Linked DNA regions of Euzebya sp.. The protein of the gene in region 1 interacts with the protein of each later gene in a pairwise test. Links are inferred from orthologs where the notes say so. Each region holds a gene or a part of one and is shown in the gene's direction. Other genes may lie near its edges. The genes, in order: rlmN and ftsZ.

Region 1 (6,258 bases):
GGCCGGTTCACCCGGTTCCAGATCGGCTAGCGACCCCGGACGTCCAGACCACGCCCGCCCCGACGGGGCGGGCGTCGTCGTGCCAGCCCCGAGCTACCAGCCCCGCCCCGGCCAGCCCCGCCCCGGCCAGCCCGCCCCGCCAGCCAGCCCCGTCGTGTCGACCCCGTCGACGTCTGCGTAGGATCACCACGCGCCCACCACCGAAGGTCACCGCCGATGTCTGCCTACTCCCGCGTCCTGCTGAAGCTGTCCGGCGAGACGTTCGCCGACGAGTCCGCGTCGATCTCCCCGACGATCGTGGGGGACCTGGCCGACCAGCTCGTCGAGGTCAGCGAGATGGGGGTGCAGATCGGGGTCGTGGTGGGCGGCGGCAACATCCTCCGCGGCGCCTCGATGTCGGCGACGGGGATGGACCGGTCCTCAGCGGACCACATGGGGATGCTCGCGACGGTCATCAACGCCCTCGCGCTGCAGGACGCCTGTGAGAAGCGGGGCACCCCGACGCGGGTGCAGTCCGCCGTGGCGATGCAGGAGCTCGCCGAGCCCTACATCCGCCGCCGGGCGATCCGCCACCTCGAGAAGGGCCGGATCGTCATCTTCGGCGCCGGCCTCGGCGCGCCCTACTTCTCGACGGACACCGCCGCCGCCCAGCGGGCCCTCGAGATCGGCGCCGAGGCGATCTTCAAGGGCACCAAGGTCGACGGCGTGTACGACGCCGACCCGGCGCTCAACCCCGACGCCAAGCGCTACGAGCGCCTCGACTACATCACCGTGCTGCAGGACGGCCTGAAGGTGATGGACGCGACCGCCATCAGCCTGTGCATGGACAACGGGCTCCCGATCGTCGTCTTCGACATGCTCACCAAGGGGAACATCCGCCGGGCCGTCTCCGGCGAACCGATCGGCACGATCGTCAGCTGACCGGCGGCCCGTGGAGGGGCTGACGTGACGGCGACCCGACCGAACGGGCAGGATGGGTGGCCCTCCGGGGACGCCGGGGGACCCGATCGACCAGCAGAGCAGAGGATGACGCCGCCGTGATGGACGAGATCCTGGACGACGCCGAGCAGCGCATGGACGGCGCCGTCACCCACACCCGCGAGGAGTTCGCGAAGATCCGCACGGGTCGGGCCAACCCGACCCTGCTGACCGACCTGCCCGTGCAGTACTACGGCTCGACGACCCCCCTCCAGCAGATCGCGGGCGTCACCGCCCCCGAGCCGCGGATGCTGCTCATCAACCCCTACGACCGCAACGCGATGTCCGACATCGAGAAGGCGATCATCGGGAGCGACCTCGGCCTCAACCCGTCGAACGACGGCACGGTCATCCGGGTCGTGCTGCCCGAGCTGACCGAGGAGCGCCGCAAGCAGTTCGTCAAGGTCGCCCGGGAGCGGGCGGAGGAGGGGCGGATCGCGATCCGCAACTCCCGCCGGTCGGCGAAGAGCGACCTCGAGGACCTCGAGAAGGAGGGTGAGATCTCCGAGGACGAGCTGCGCCGGGCCGAGGACGACCTCCAGAAGCGCACCGACGCGGCGATCAAGCGCATCGACGAGCTCCTCGAGGCGAAGGAGGCCGACCTGCTGGAGGTCTGAGGACCACCGGCGGACGCCATGGCTGCGACCGACCCCACCGGCGACGTCCCGGCGGCCGCGACGCCCCGGGGAGGGCGCAACCTCCCCGTCGCGATCGGCGTCGGGCTGGCCCTCGCGACCGCGTTCATCGGGTCGCTGCTGATCCACCCCCTCGTCTTCCTCACGTTCGTGGCCGTCAACCTGGTGGTGGCGCTGTACGAGCTCGACGAGGCGTTCGCCACCGCGCGCGCCGGAGCCCGGCCGCCGACGGCCGTGGCCGCGGCGGCCCTGCCGGTGATGCTGTTCGGCAGCTGGGCGTGGGGCGGCGACGCGATCGTGGCGGGGCTGTTCGGCGGCATGATCGCCGGGTTCGGTGCGGTGATGATCACCCACCAGCGCGGCCAGGCCGTCGACCGGATCGGCGGGCTGGCCGTCCAGCTGCTGTGGGTCAACGGCTTCGCGAGCTCCCTCGGGCTGCTGCTCGCCCGCGACGAGGGCTACTGGTACGTCCTCGCCGGGGCCGGCCTCGCGATCACCAACGACATCGGCGCGTACGCCTTCGGGCGCAACTTCGGCCGCACCCGCATGGCGCCGGGCATCAGCCCGGCCAAGAGCTGGGAGGGGTTCGCCGGCGCCCTCGCCACGACCGTCGTGATGGCGCTGGTCGTCACCGCCCAGCTGGTCCCCGGCGTCACGCCGGTGAGCGCCGTGGTGCTCGCGCTCGCCGTCGCCGTCGCCGCCACCCTGGGCGACCTGGCCGAATCCATGGTCAAGCGGGATCTGGGCGTGAAGGACCTGGGCACCATCTTCCCGGGCCACGGCGGCGTCATGGACCGCGTCGACGGCCTGCTGTTCGCGCTGCCGACCACCCACCTCGTCCTCCAGGCCTTCGGGATCTGATCACATGACCGCTGCCGACCCCTACACCGCGGGCGGGCTCGACGCCCTCCTCGGCGACCAGCCGCGGTACCGCCGCGACCAGGTCGCCGCCTGGCTCGCCAAGGGCGTCGACGACCCCCAGGCGATGACGAACCTGCCGACGGCGTTGCGGGAGCGGCTCGGCGCGGCGATGGACGACCCGCCGCGCATCCTGCAGGTCTCTGAGGCCGATGGCGGCCTGACCCGCAAGGTCCTCCTGTCCTGCGGCTCGGGGGATCGGGCCGAGGCCGTCGAGAGCGTCCTCATGCTGTACCCGCCGTCCTCCGAGCGCCTCGCCGGGGCCGACTCCACCCCGCCCAGCGGGCGGGCGACGGTGTGCATCTCGACCCAGGCGGGCTGTGCGATGGGCTGCCCGTTCTGCGCCACCGGGCAGATCGGCTTCCGGCGCCAGCTCACCGTCGGGGAGACAGTCCGGCAGGTCACGGTGATGCAGCGCCTGCTGGCCGGCGAGCTCGGCGCCGACGGCGGGACGCCGCTGCCGGACGGCGCGCCCGACCACGTCACCAACGTCGTGTTCATGGGCATGGGGGAGCCGCTCGCCAACCTCGACGTGACCCTCGAGGCGGTCCGGTGGCTGCACGGGCCCTTCGGGCTGTCGGCCCGGTCGATCACCGTCTCCACCGTCGGGCTGGTGCCCGGCATCCGCCGCCTCCAGGCCCTGGACCTGCCGATCACCCTGGCGGTCAGCCTGCACGCCCCCGACGACGACCTCCGCGACGACCTGGTCCCGATCAACCGGACCCACCCCCTCGCCGAGCTCCTCGCGGCTACGCGGGACTACCTCGAGGCGACCGGACGCCGCGTCACCTTCGAGTACGTGATGATCGACGGCGTCAACACCTCCACCGCGCAGGCGGCGACGCTGCGGGACCTGCTGACCCGGCACATGCCCGCCGGGGCGTCCCACGTCAACCTGATCCCGATGAACCCGACGCCGGCGGTGCCGTGGCACGCCCCGCCGATCGCCGCGCAGCAGGCCTTCGCCGACGTGCTCGGCACGGCGGGGATCTCCACCACCATCCGGGCCAACCGGGGCGACGAGATCGACGCGGCCTGCGGCCAGCTCTACGCCAACTACACCGCAGCCAGCGGCCGCACGCTGCCCGTGGCGGTGGGCGCCGCCGAGCGGATCAGCGGCCGCACCTCGTGAGGACCGTCGCGGTCGTCGGGTCGACCGGATCGATCGGCACCCAGACCCTCGACGTCGTCGCCCGGCACCCCGACCGGTTCCGGGTGATCGCGCTCGCCTGCGGGCGCAGCGAGGAGGTCATCGCCCAGGCCCGCGCCACCGGCGCGGCGCTGGTCGGCGTCGCCGACGCCGACGCGGCGCGGGTGGTGCGGGAGGCGCTCCCGGACGTGGAGGTCGTCGACGGCGAGGGGGCGGCCACCGCCGTGGCGGGCTGCGGCGCCGACATCGTCGTCAACGGCGTGGACGGCAGCCAGGGGCTCCGACCGACCCTCGCCGCCCTCGCCGCCGGCAGCCGGCTGGCGCTCGCGAACAAGGAGTCGCTGATCGTCGGCGGGGACCTGGTCCGCGCCACCGCGGCCGACCGCGACCAGATCGTCCCGGTCGACTCCGAGCACTCCGCGCTCGCCCAGTGCCTCCGCGGCGGCCGCGCCGAGGAGGTCGCCCGCCTGGTGATCACCGCCTCAGGCGGCCCCTTCCGCGGACGCACCCGCGCCGAGCTGGGCGCGGTCACCGTCGACGAGGCCCTCGACCACCCGACCTGGGACATGGGCCCGCTGATCACGATCAACTCGGCCAGCCTCGCGAACAAGGCGCTCGAGGTCATCGAGGCCCACCTGCTCTTCGAGGTCCCGTACGACCGGATCGAGGTGGTGGTCCACCCCCAGTCGATCGTCCACTCGATGGTGGAGTTCGTCGACGGGGCGACGATCGCGAAGCTCAGCCCGCCGGACATGCGCCTGCCGATCCAGCTGGCGCTGAGCTGGCCGGACCGCCTCGGCCACGCCCCGGCGCGCATGGACTGGACCACCGCGCAGTCCCTCACCTTCGAGCCCCTCGACCACGACACCTTCCCGATGGTCCGCCTGGCGGTCCAGGCCGGCCGGGCCGGCGGGACGGCGCCCGCGGCGTACAACGCGGCCAACGAGGAGGCCGTCGCCGCGTTCCTCGACCGGCGGCTGGGTTTCCTCGGCATCGCCGACGTCGTCGCGGCAACCTTGGGACGACATGAGGCACAGCCCGTCGAGAGCCTCGAGCAGGTCCTGGCCGCCGAGGCCGACGCCCGCCGGGACGCGCGCCGGCACATCGCCCGCGCCGGGTGAGCTCGCGCCCCGTGACCTGACCGCGGCCGCACCGCGAGGAGCCCCCCGTTGTTCGTAGTGCTGTTCATCGCCGTGATCGCCTTCGCGATCATGGTCCACGAGTTCGGCCACTTCATCACCGCGAAGGCCTTCGGGATGCGGGTGACGGAGTTCTTCGTCGGGTTCGGGCCGCGCATCTGGTCGACCCGCCGCGGCGAGACCGAGTACGGCGTGAAGGGCATCCCCGCAGGCGGCTACGTGAAGATCACCGGGATGACCCCGTACGAGGAGGTCGACCCGGCCCACGACGGCGCGCTGTTCTACCAGCAGGCCCCGTGGAAGCGGTTCATCGTGCTGGTCGCCGGGTCGGCCACCCACTTCGTCCTGGCGGTCCTCCTGCTGCTCGGCGCGTTCTGGTTCATCGGCGACCCCGTCGCGACGAACGTCATCGCGGCGGTCAGCGAGGACAGCCCCGCCGCGGCGGCCGAGCTCGCGGCGGGGGACCGGATCGTCGCGGTGGACGGCACCTCGACGGGATCCTTCGACGAGGTGTCCGCGCTGGTCCGCGAGGCCCCCGGCGAGGACGTGGTCCTGACCGTGGAGCGCGGCGGTGAGACCCTCGAGGTGCCGGCGACGCTCGCGTCGGCCCACCCCGACGACGGCGAGGAGATCGGCTTCCTCGGCGTCGCGCCCGAGGCGGAGAACCGGGGGCTCGGCTTCACCGGGGCCGTGGACGAGACCTTCACCGGCAACCGGTCGATCTGGCGGGTCACCGGCCAGACCGTGTCGGGTCTGACCCAGGTGTTCAGCCCCACCGGGCTCGCCGACTTCTTCGCGTCGGTCGACGACGACGGCCCGCGGGACGAGAACTCCATCACCAGCCTGGTCGGCGCCGCGCAGATCACCAACGAGCTGGGCCAGCAGGGCGAGCTGCTCGTCGTCTTCGGCGTCCTCGCGCAGCTCAACATCGTGCTCGGCCTGCTGAACATGCTGCCGCTCCCACCCCTCGACGGCGGGCACGTCGCGATCATGCTCGTCGAGGAGACCGTGAACGGCGTCCGCCGGCTGCGGGCGCCGAAGGACGCGCCGCGCCGCCCGAGGTTCCACCTGAACCCGAACGTGGTCACCCCGATCGCGCTGCTGGTGCTCGCGTTCTTCATCGTGCTGAGCGGCACCGCGCTCTACCTCGACATCACCAGCCCGGCGTCGGAGATCATCCAGTAGCGGCCCCGCCCCCCGGCCAGCAGTCGCCGAGGGGCAGCAGCCGGGCGTGCTCGACGAAGGCCATCTGGCCGGCGGCCCAGGACAGGCGGTGGCCGAGGGACTCGCACCGCAGGACCTGCCGGCCGACGTCCTCGGCGTCGAGCCCGCGCTCGCGGGCCCCGGCGGCGACCGCCCGCCCGTGGTCCACCACGACGGCCAGCGCGCGGGTCAGCGGCCCCTCCCCGCCCTCGTCGCTGAACGCCGGGCCGGTCGT
Region 2 (6,140 bases), on another replicon or contig:
CGGCCCCGCCCGTGCCCTGGTCCGCGCTGAATCGATCGCCGACCTGCAGGCCATCGCCGGGGTGTGCCGCGACCACGACGCGGCCTGGCTGGTCCTCGGGCGCGGCTCCAACCTGCTGATCGCCGACGCCGGCTGGGACGGCGTCGTCATCACCCTCGGCAAGGGCCTGCGCGGCGTCGAGGTCCAGCCCGGCGACGACCCGGCGGACCGCCGGGTCACCCTCGGCGGCGCAGAGCCGATGCCGGTCCTCGCCAACGCCCTCGAGCGGGAGGGGTTGGGCGGCATGGCCTTCGCCGTCGCCATCCCCGGCGCGGTCGGTGGCGCGGTGCGGATGAACGCCGGTGCCCACGGCGGCGAGATGGCCGACGTGCTTGTCGCCGTCGACGTCGTCCGCCTGACCACCGGGGCGGTCGAGCGGATCGCGGCGGCCGACCTGCACATGGCCTACCGGCGCACCGACCTGCCGCCCGACGCCGTGGTGACCGCCGCCGAGGTCTCGCTGTCCGAGGCCGATGCCGACGTCCTCGCCGCTGACATGGCCGAGATGCGCCAGTGGCGACGGGACCACCAGCCGATCAACTCCCCGTCCTGCGGGAGCGTGTTCACCAACCCGCCGGGGGACTCCGCCGGCCGGCTGATCGACACCGCGGACCTGAAGGGCCACCGGGTCGGGGGCGCCCGGATCTCCGCGGTGCACGCCAACTTCATCACCGTCGAACCAGGTGCCCGCGCGGCCGACGTCCACGCGGTCATCCGCCACGCGCAGCAGGAGGTCGAACGGATCCACGGCGTGGTGCTGCATCCTGAGGTGGTCATCGTCGGCGACTTCGGAGAGGGGGCGTAGCGCAGTGAGGACCGGACCTGCCACCACCGCCCTCCGCTTCCTCGGCCTGGTCGGCCCCGCCCGCCCGGCAGCCGCACCCGCGGGGGCTGGCCGCGCCGCCGCTGGACGTGCCACCTCCGGCCGGGGTCGGGGCCGGCGCCGTGGCCCAGCCCGGCCGGCCCGAGGCGTCGCGCCCCGGCCGCCGCGGCAGGGTCCCGCCCGGCCGCTGGTGTGGCTCGGGATCGCCCAGGCGCCGGTCGCCATCGCGGGCCACCCCCGGATCCGCGAGCGCGCCATCGCCCACCTGCGCGCCCGCCGTCGCCGTGATGACATGATCACCGCGAGCCTCGCGATCCTCCTCGGACTGGTCCTGGTAACCATCGGCGTGGTGCGCTCGCCGTTGCTCGCCGTCGACGAGGTCGCCCTGGTCGGCCTCGACGGCTCCCAGCAGGACGTCGTCGCCGCGCAGGCGGGGCTGGCCGCCGGCACGAACGTCCTGGACGTGGACCTGGGCGCGGTCGCCTCACGGGTCGAGGACCTGCCGTGGGTCCGTCGCGCCACCGCCCACCGGCGCCTGCCCTCGACGGTCGAGGTGCGCGTGGCCGTCGCCGAACCGGTCGTCCGCGCCACCGTCGGCGAGACCACCTTCCTGCTGGACGGCGACGGCGTGGTCGTCGAGTCCCTCCCCGCCGGTGCGGCGCCCGGCAGCGCGGTGACCCTGGACGACGCCGTCGACGCCCTGCCGACCGTCGAGGTGGTCACGCCGCCGAGCGTCGGGTCACGCGTCGCCGACCCGGATCTGCAGGCCGTCGCCGCCGTCGCCGCCGCCATGCCCACCGTCGTCGCGGACTGGGTGGTCGCCTACACCGGCGTGGGGGAGGGGCAGGTCGACGCCATCCTCCACATCCCCACCGAAGACGGCACCGTCGAGCTGGTCGCCCACCTGGGCCGCGCCGAGGACGTCAGCGCCAAGGCCGCGACGATCGCCGCGCTGGTCGCCGAGACCATCGGGAACGGCACCACCCCGCAGGCCTTCGACGTCCGCATCCCCGACCGCCCCGTCGTCCGCACCTGATCCGTCGTCGCGCGCCCTCCGGGCGACCCGCGACCACCGCCGGACGGCCGCGCTGCCGTACCGGAGCGCGCGGCTGAGGTGCAGTTCGGCCGCTCAGGCTGTCGACGTGCACATCGTCGAGGTGTTCCGCCGACGCCGACGCCGGGTCCGGCCAGCCCGGGCACGGATCCCACCGAGGCCGGGCACGACCCTCACCTCTCCATCCGCACGTCGTCGGGTCTCGGCCAGCTCGGACCTGCACATCGTCCGGCACCCTCCGGGGCATCGTGCAGGTGCCGGCGCCACAACCCCGACGACGGGCGTCCAGGTTCCCCGGCCATCCGGGCAGGGCAGGGTTGAGTTGACGCCTCCAGACCCTCTGAGTAAGGTCTGTCCAGTCAAGAGGTTTACATAACTATAACCCTCTACTTGAGGGTGAGGGTTCTCCCGGACCCGAACATGCCCCGCCAGAGACCCCCGTGGTCCCCCGGCGGGCTTCCCCCATGGACCGTCCGAAGACCGTGCCGGCAGAGCACGGGTGACAAGGAGAAGCGAGTGGCCGCACCCCAGAACTACCTGGCCGTCATCAAGGTGGTGGGCATCGGCGGCGGTGGCGTGAACGCCGTCAACCGGATGATCGAAGCAGGCCTGAAGGGCGTGGAGTTCATCGCGGTGAACACCGACGCGCAGGCGCTGCTGATGTCCGACGCTGACGTGAAGCTCGACGTCGGGCGTGAGCTCACCCGCGGCCTGGGCGCCGGCTCCGACCCCGAGGTGGGGGAGAAGGCCGCCGAGGAGCACCGCGACGAGATCGAGGAGGTGCTGAAGGGCGCCGACATGGTCTTCGTCACCGCTGGCGAGGGCGGCGGCACCGGCACCGGCGGCGCGCCGATCGTGGCGGACATCGCCAAGGGCCTCGGCGCGCTGACCATCGGCGTCGTCACCCGGCCGTTCTCCTTCGAGGGCAAGCGCCGCGCGATGCAGGCCGAGCACGGCGTCGAGCGGCTCGCCGCCGCCGTCGACACCCTGATCGTGATCCCGAACGACCGGCTGCTCGAGATCTCCGACACCGAGACCTCGATGCTGGAGGCGTTCCGCCTGGCCGACGACGTGCTCCTCCACGGCGTGCAGGGCATCACCGACCTGATCACCACCCCCGGTCTGATCAACACCGACTTCGCCGACGTGTCCACCGTGATGCGCGACGCCGGCTCGGCCACGATGGGCGTCGGCAAGGCCCGCGGCGAGGGGCGTGCGCGCTCCGCGGCGGAGATGGCGATCTCCTCCCCGCTGCTCGAGGCGTCGATGGACGGCGCCCGCGGCGTCCTGCTGACGATCGCCGGCGGCTCGGACCTCGGCCTCCACGAGGTCAACGAGGCCGCCGCCGCGGTCCAGGAGCACGCCGACCCCGACGGCAACATCATCTTCGGCACCGTGATCGACGACTCCCTCGGCGACGAGGTCAAGGTCACCGTCATCGCCGCCGGGTTCAACGACAGCCCGACCACCAAGCAGCGCGAGGCACCGACGCAGATGTCGTCCCAGGCCGCAGCCACCGTCACGGCGCTGCGCCCGGGCCGTGAGCAGCCGGCGCGCCCCGACTTCGGCCGGACCGTCCGGGTCGAGTCCCCGCCGCCGCTGCCGTCGATCCTCGAGGACGACGACGAGGACGACGAGGTGTTCCGCTCCCCGTCCGAGCCCCGTCCGGCCGCCGAGTCCCGGGACGCAGAGGACGCCGACGACCTCGACATCCCCTCCTTCCTCCGCAGGTAGGCGCCCCGACCCCACAGCTCTCCGCTTCCCCATGACCACCTCACCGTCCCCCGCCATCAGCGCGGAGGCCGTTCCTCCCGCACCCCCGCGGGTGGAGACGCCGGCGGCACCCCTCACCGGGGTGCTGTCGCCGTCGGTGGCCGCTGCGCGCTACGCGTTCTCCGACTCCTCGGCCGGCACGATGTCGCCGACGGTCGGGGACGGCGACCACACCCGCCACCGCGCGGCGCTCGCCGCCGCGGTCGGCGTCGCACCCGATCGGATCGCGTGGATGGACCAGGTCCACGGCGACGTGGTCGTCACCGCGACCGCCCCCGCCGATCCGCCGCCGGCGTGCGACGGCGTGGTCACGACCGAACCCGGTCTGGGGCTGGGGGTGCTGGCCGCCGACTGCGTCCCGGTGCTCCTGGCGAGCCCGGGCGGCGTCGCCGCCGCCCACGCCGGTCGGGCCGGGGTCGTCAACGGGGTCGTCGGCGCCACGGCGCGGCGGCTGCGCGAGGTGACCGGCGACGACGTCACCGACCGCGACGTCGTGCTCGGCCCGGCCATCGGCCCGTGCTGCTACGAGGTCTCCGAGGACGTGGCTGACGAGGTCGTCGCGGCCATCGGCGGCGCCGTCGGCCGTCGGGTGCGGACCACCACGACGTGGGGGACCACGTCGGTGGACCTGCCCGGCGCGGTCGTGGCCCAGCTCGACGTGCTCGGCGTCCACCGGATCCGCCGGGCGGGCGCCTGCACCCGCTGCGGCGGGCGGGACCGCTGGTTCTCCCACCGCGCGACCCTGGCGGAGGGACGTCCGGCCGGACGCCACGCCGGCGTCGTCGTCCACCTCGCGGGGGGCCGCCGTGCCTGACCCCGAGCTCGCCGCCCGCGTGGCCGACGTCCGGCGTCGCATGGCCGCCGCCATCGAGCGGAGCGGCCGCAGCCCCAGCGGCATCACCCTGGTCGCGGTCTCGAAGACCGTCGACGACGACGCGGTCCGGGCCGCCCGGGACGAGGGTCTCACCGACTTCGGCGAGAGCCGCGCGCAGGCCCTGGCCGCCCGGGTCGCCGCCGACCCGCCCCTCGGCGTCCGCTGGCACTTCGTCGGGCGCCTGCAGCGCAACAAGGTCGACCTGGTGCTCGGGCCGGCGACGCTGATCCACTCCGTGGACCGCATCCCGCTGGCCGAGGCCATCGCGGAGCAGGCCGCCGCCACGCGGGCCGTGCAGCGCGTGCTGGTGCAGGTCAACATCTCCGACGACCCCGACAAGGGCGGCTTCGCCGCGGACGAGACCGCCACCGCGGTCGCGAAGATCCGCGAGCTGCCCGGCATCAGCGTGCAGGGGCTGATGACCATCCCCGCCCTGGACGACGACCCGGACCGGGCGTTCAGCCGGATGCGGGCCCTCCGCGACGACCTGCGCGGCCGATTCCCCGAGGTGCTGCACCTCTCCATGGGGATGTCCGCGGACTTCGAGTCCGCGATCGAGCACGGCGCCACGATCATCCGGGTGGGGACGGCGATCTTCGGCCCCCGCGGTGGTGGCCGTGACACCGACTGACCGACCGACCGACGATCACACGACCTCACACGACTACCGTGGCCGCCGCCTCGGAGGCGCGAAGGGAGACACGATGGCATCCAACGGGTGGAAGCGCACACTGCAGTTCCTCGGGCTCGTCGAGGAGTACGAGGACGAGTACGCCGACCTGCCGGCCGACCAGCCCTTCGGCGGTCCCGGCCTCGACCCCGAGCCGCCGGCCGCGCCCCGTCCCGAGCCGTCCAACGTCCGGCGCATCCCCGCCGCGGGCCGGGTCGAGGAGCCGCCGGCGCCCGTGCCCGGCCAGGGACCGGCCGCCACCCCGCCGCCCGACCGGCCGAGCGGCACCGTCAACGTCCTCGGCGGACCCAGCCGGGACGAGCCGGCGACCGACGCCGCCGGCGGTCCGCGCATCGTCGACCGCGTCCACGTCACCGCCCCGAGCGCCTTCAACGACGTCGAGGACGTCGGCGAGCAGTTCCGCGACGGCACCCCGGTCGTCATGGACCTGAAGGGCGCCAGCGAGAGCGTCGCCAAGCGCCTCCTCGACTTCGCGTCCGGCCTGATCTACGGCCTCGACGGCAGCATCGAGCGGACCGGCGACCGGATCTTCCTGCTGACCCCCGCCGACGTGGACATCGCCTCGACCGAGATGGACCGCCTGCGCGACCGGGGCCTCGTCCGCTAGTCCGACCGCCGGGGGGAGGTGCGCGGTCGCGGTCGCGCACCGGCGTAGAGTCGTCTCGACATGCGAACGATCCTGTGCCTGGCCCTGACGGTCTTCTACATCCTCCTGATCGTCCGGGTGATCTTCTCCTGGATCCCCCGCCCGCCCGACCCGCTGGTCCCCGTCGCCTCGGTGGTGCACACGTCGACCGAGTGGGCGGTCGCGCCGCTCCGCAGCGCGATCCCGCCGCTCCGCATGGGCGCGGTCGGCTTCGACGTGTCGATCCTCATCGTGTTCTTC

What was found.
Region 2: the proteins of rlmN (region 1) and ftsZ interact in binary tests that used the Escherichia coli proteins (3 or more experiments, as listed by UniProt). The link is inferred for Euzebya sp. from one-to-one orthologs.

Annotation. Positions count from the first base shown.
Region 1 is NZ_CAXQBR010000097.1:21,985-28,242, reverse strand. What follows is about bases 1,662-4,570. They hold rlmN (23S rRNA (adenine(2503)-C(2))-methyltransferase RlmN), read left to right. Parts: upstream 1,662-2,478; coding sequence 2,479-3,663; downstream 3,664-4,570. Other genes in these bases: dxr (1-deoxy-D-xylulose-5-phosphate reductoisomerase), read left to right, coding at 3,660-4,570; ACEQ2X_RS21410 (phosphatidate cytidylyltransferase), read left to right, coding at 1,662-2,474. Also shown: ACEQ2X_RS21425 (translation elongation factor Ts), read left to right, coding at 1-30; pyrH (UMP kinase), read left to right, coding at 217-921; frr (ribosome recycling factor), read left to right, coding at 1,041-1,595; more of ACEQ2X_RS21410, read left to right, coding at 1,614-1,661; more of dxr, read left to right, coding at 4,571-4,802; ACEQ2X_RS21395 (RIP metalloprotease), read left to right, coding at 4,860-6,005; ACEQ2X_RS21390 (hypothetical protein), read right to left, coding at 5,995-6,258.
Region 2 is NZ_CAXQBR010000062.1:51,885-58,024, forward strand. What follows is about bases 1,751-4,541. They hold ftsZ (cell division protein FtsZ), read left to right. Parts: upstream 1,751-2,432; coding sequence 2,433-3,650; downstream 3,651-4,541. Other genes in these bases: ACEQ2X_RS13105 (cell division protein FtsQ/DivIB), read left to right, coding at 1,751-1,898; ACEQ2X_RS13115 (laccase domain-containing protein), read left to right, coding at 3,682-4,503; ACEQ2X_RS13120 (YggS family pyridoxal phosphate-dependent enzyme), read left to right, coding at 4,496-4,541. Also shown: murB (UDP-N-acetylmuramate dehydrogenase), read left to right, coding at 1-844; more of ACEQ2X_RS13105, read left to right, coding at 849-1,750; more of ACEQ2X_RS13120, read left to right, coding at 4,542-5,194; ACEQ2X_RS13125 (cell division protein SepF), read left to right, coding at 5,268-5,861; ACEQ2X_RS13130 (YggT family protein), read left to right, coding at 5,922-6,140. UniProt on the Escherichia coli protein: Essential cell division protein that forms a contractile ring structure (Z ring) at the future cell division site. The regulation of the ring assembly controls the timing and the location of cell division.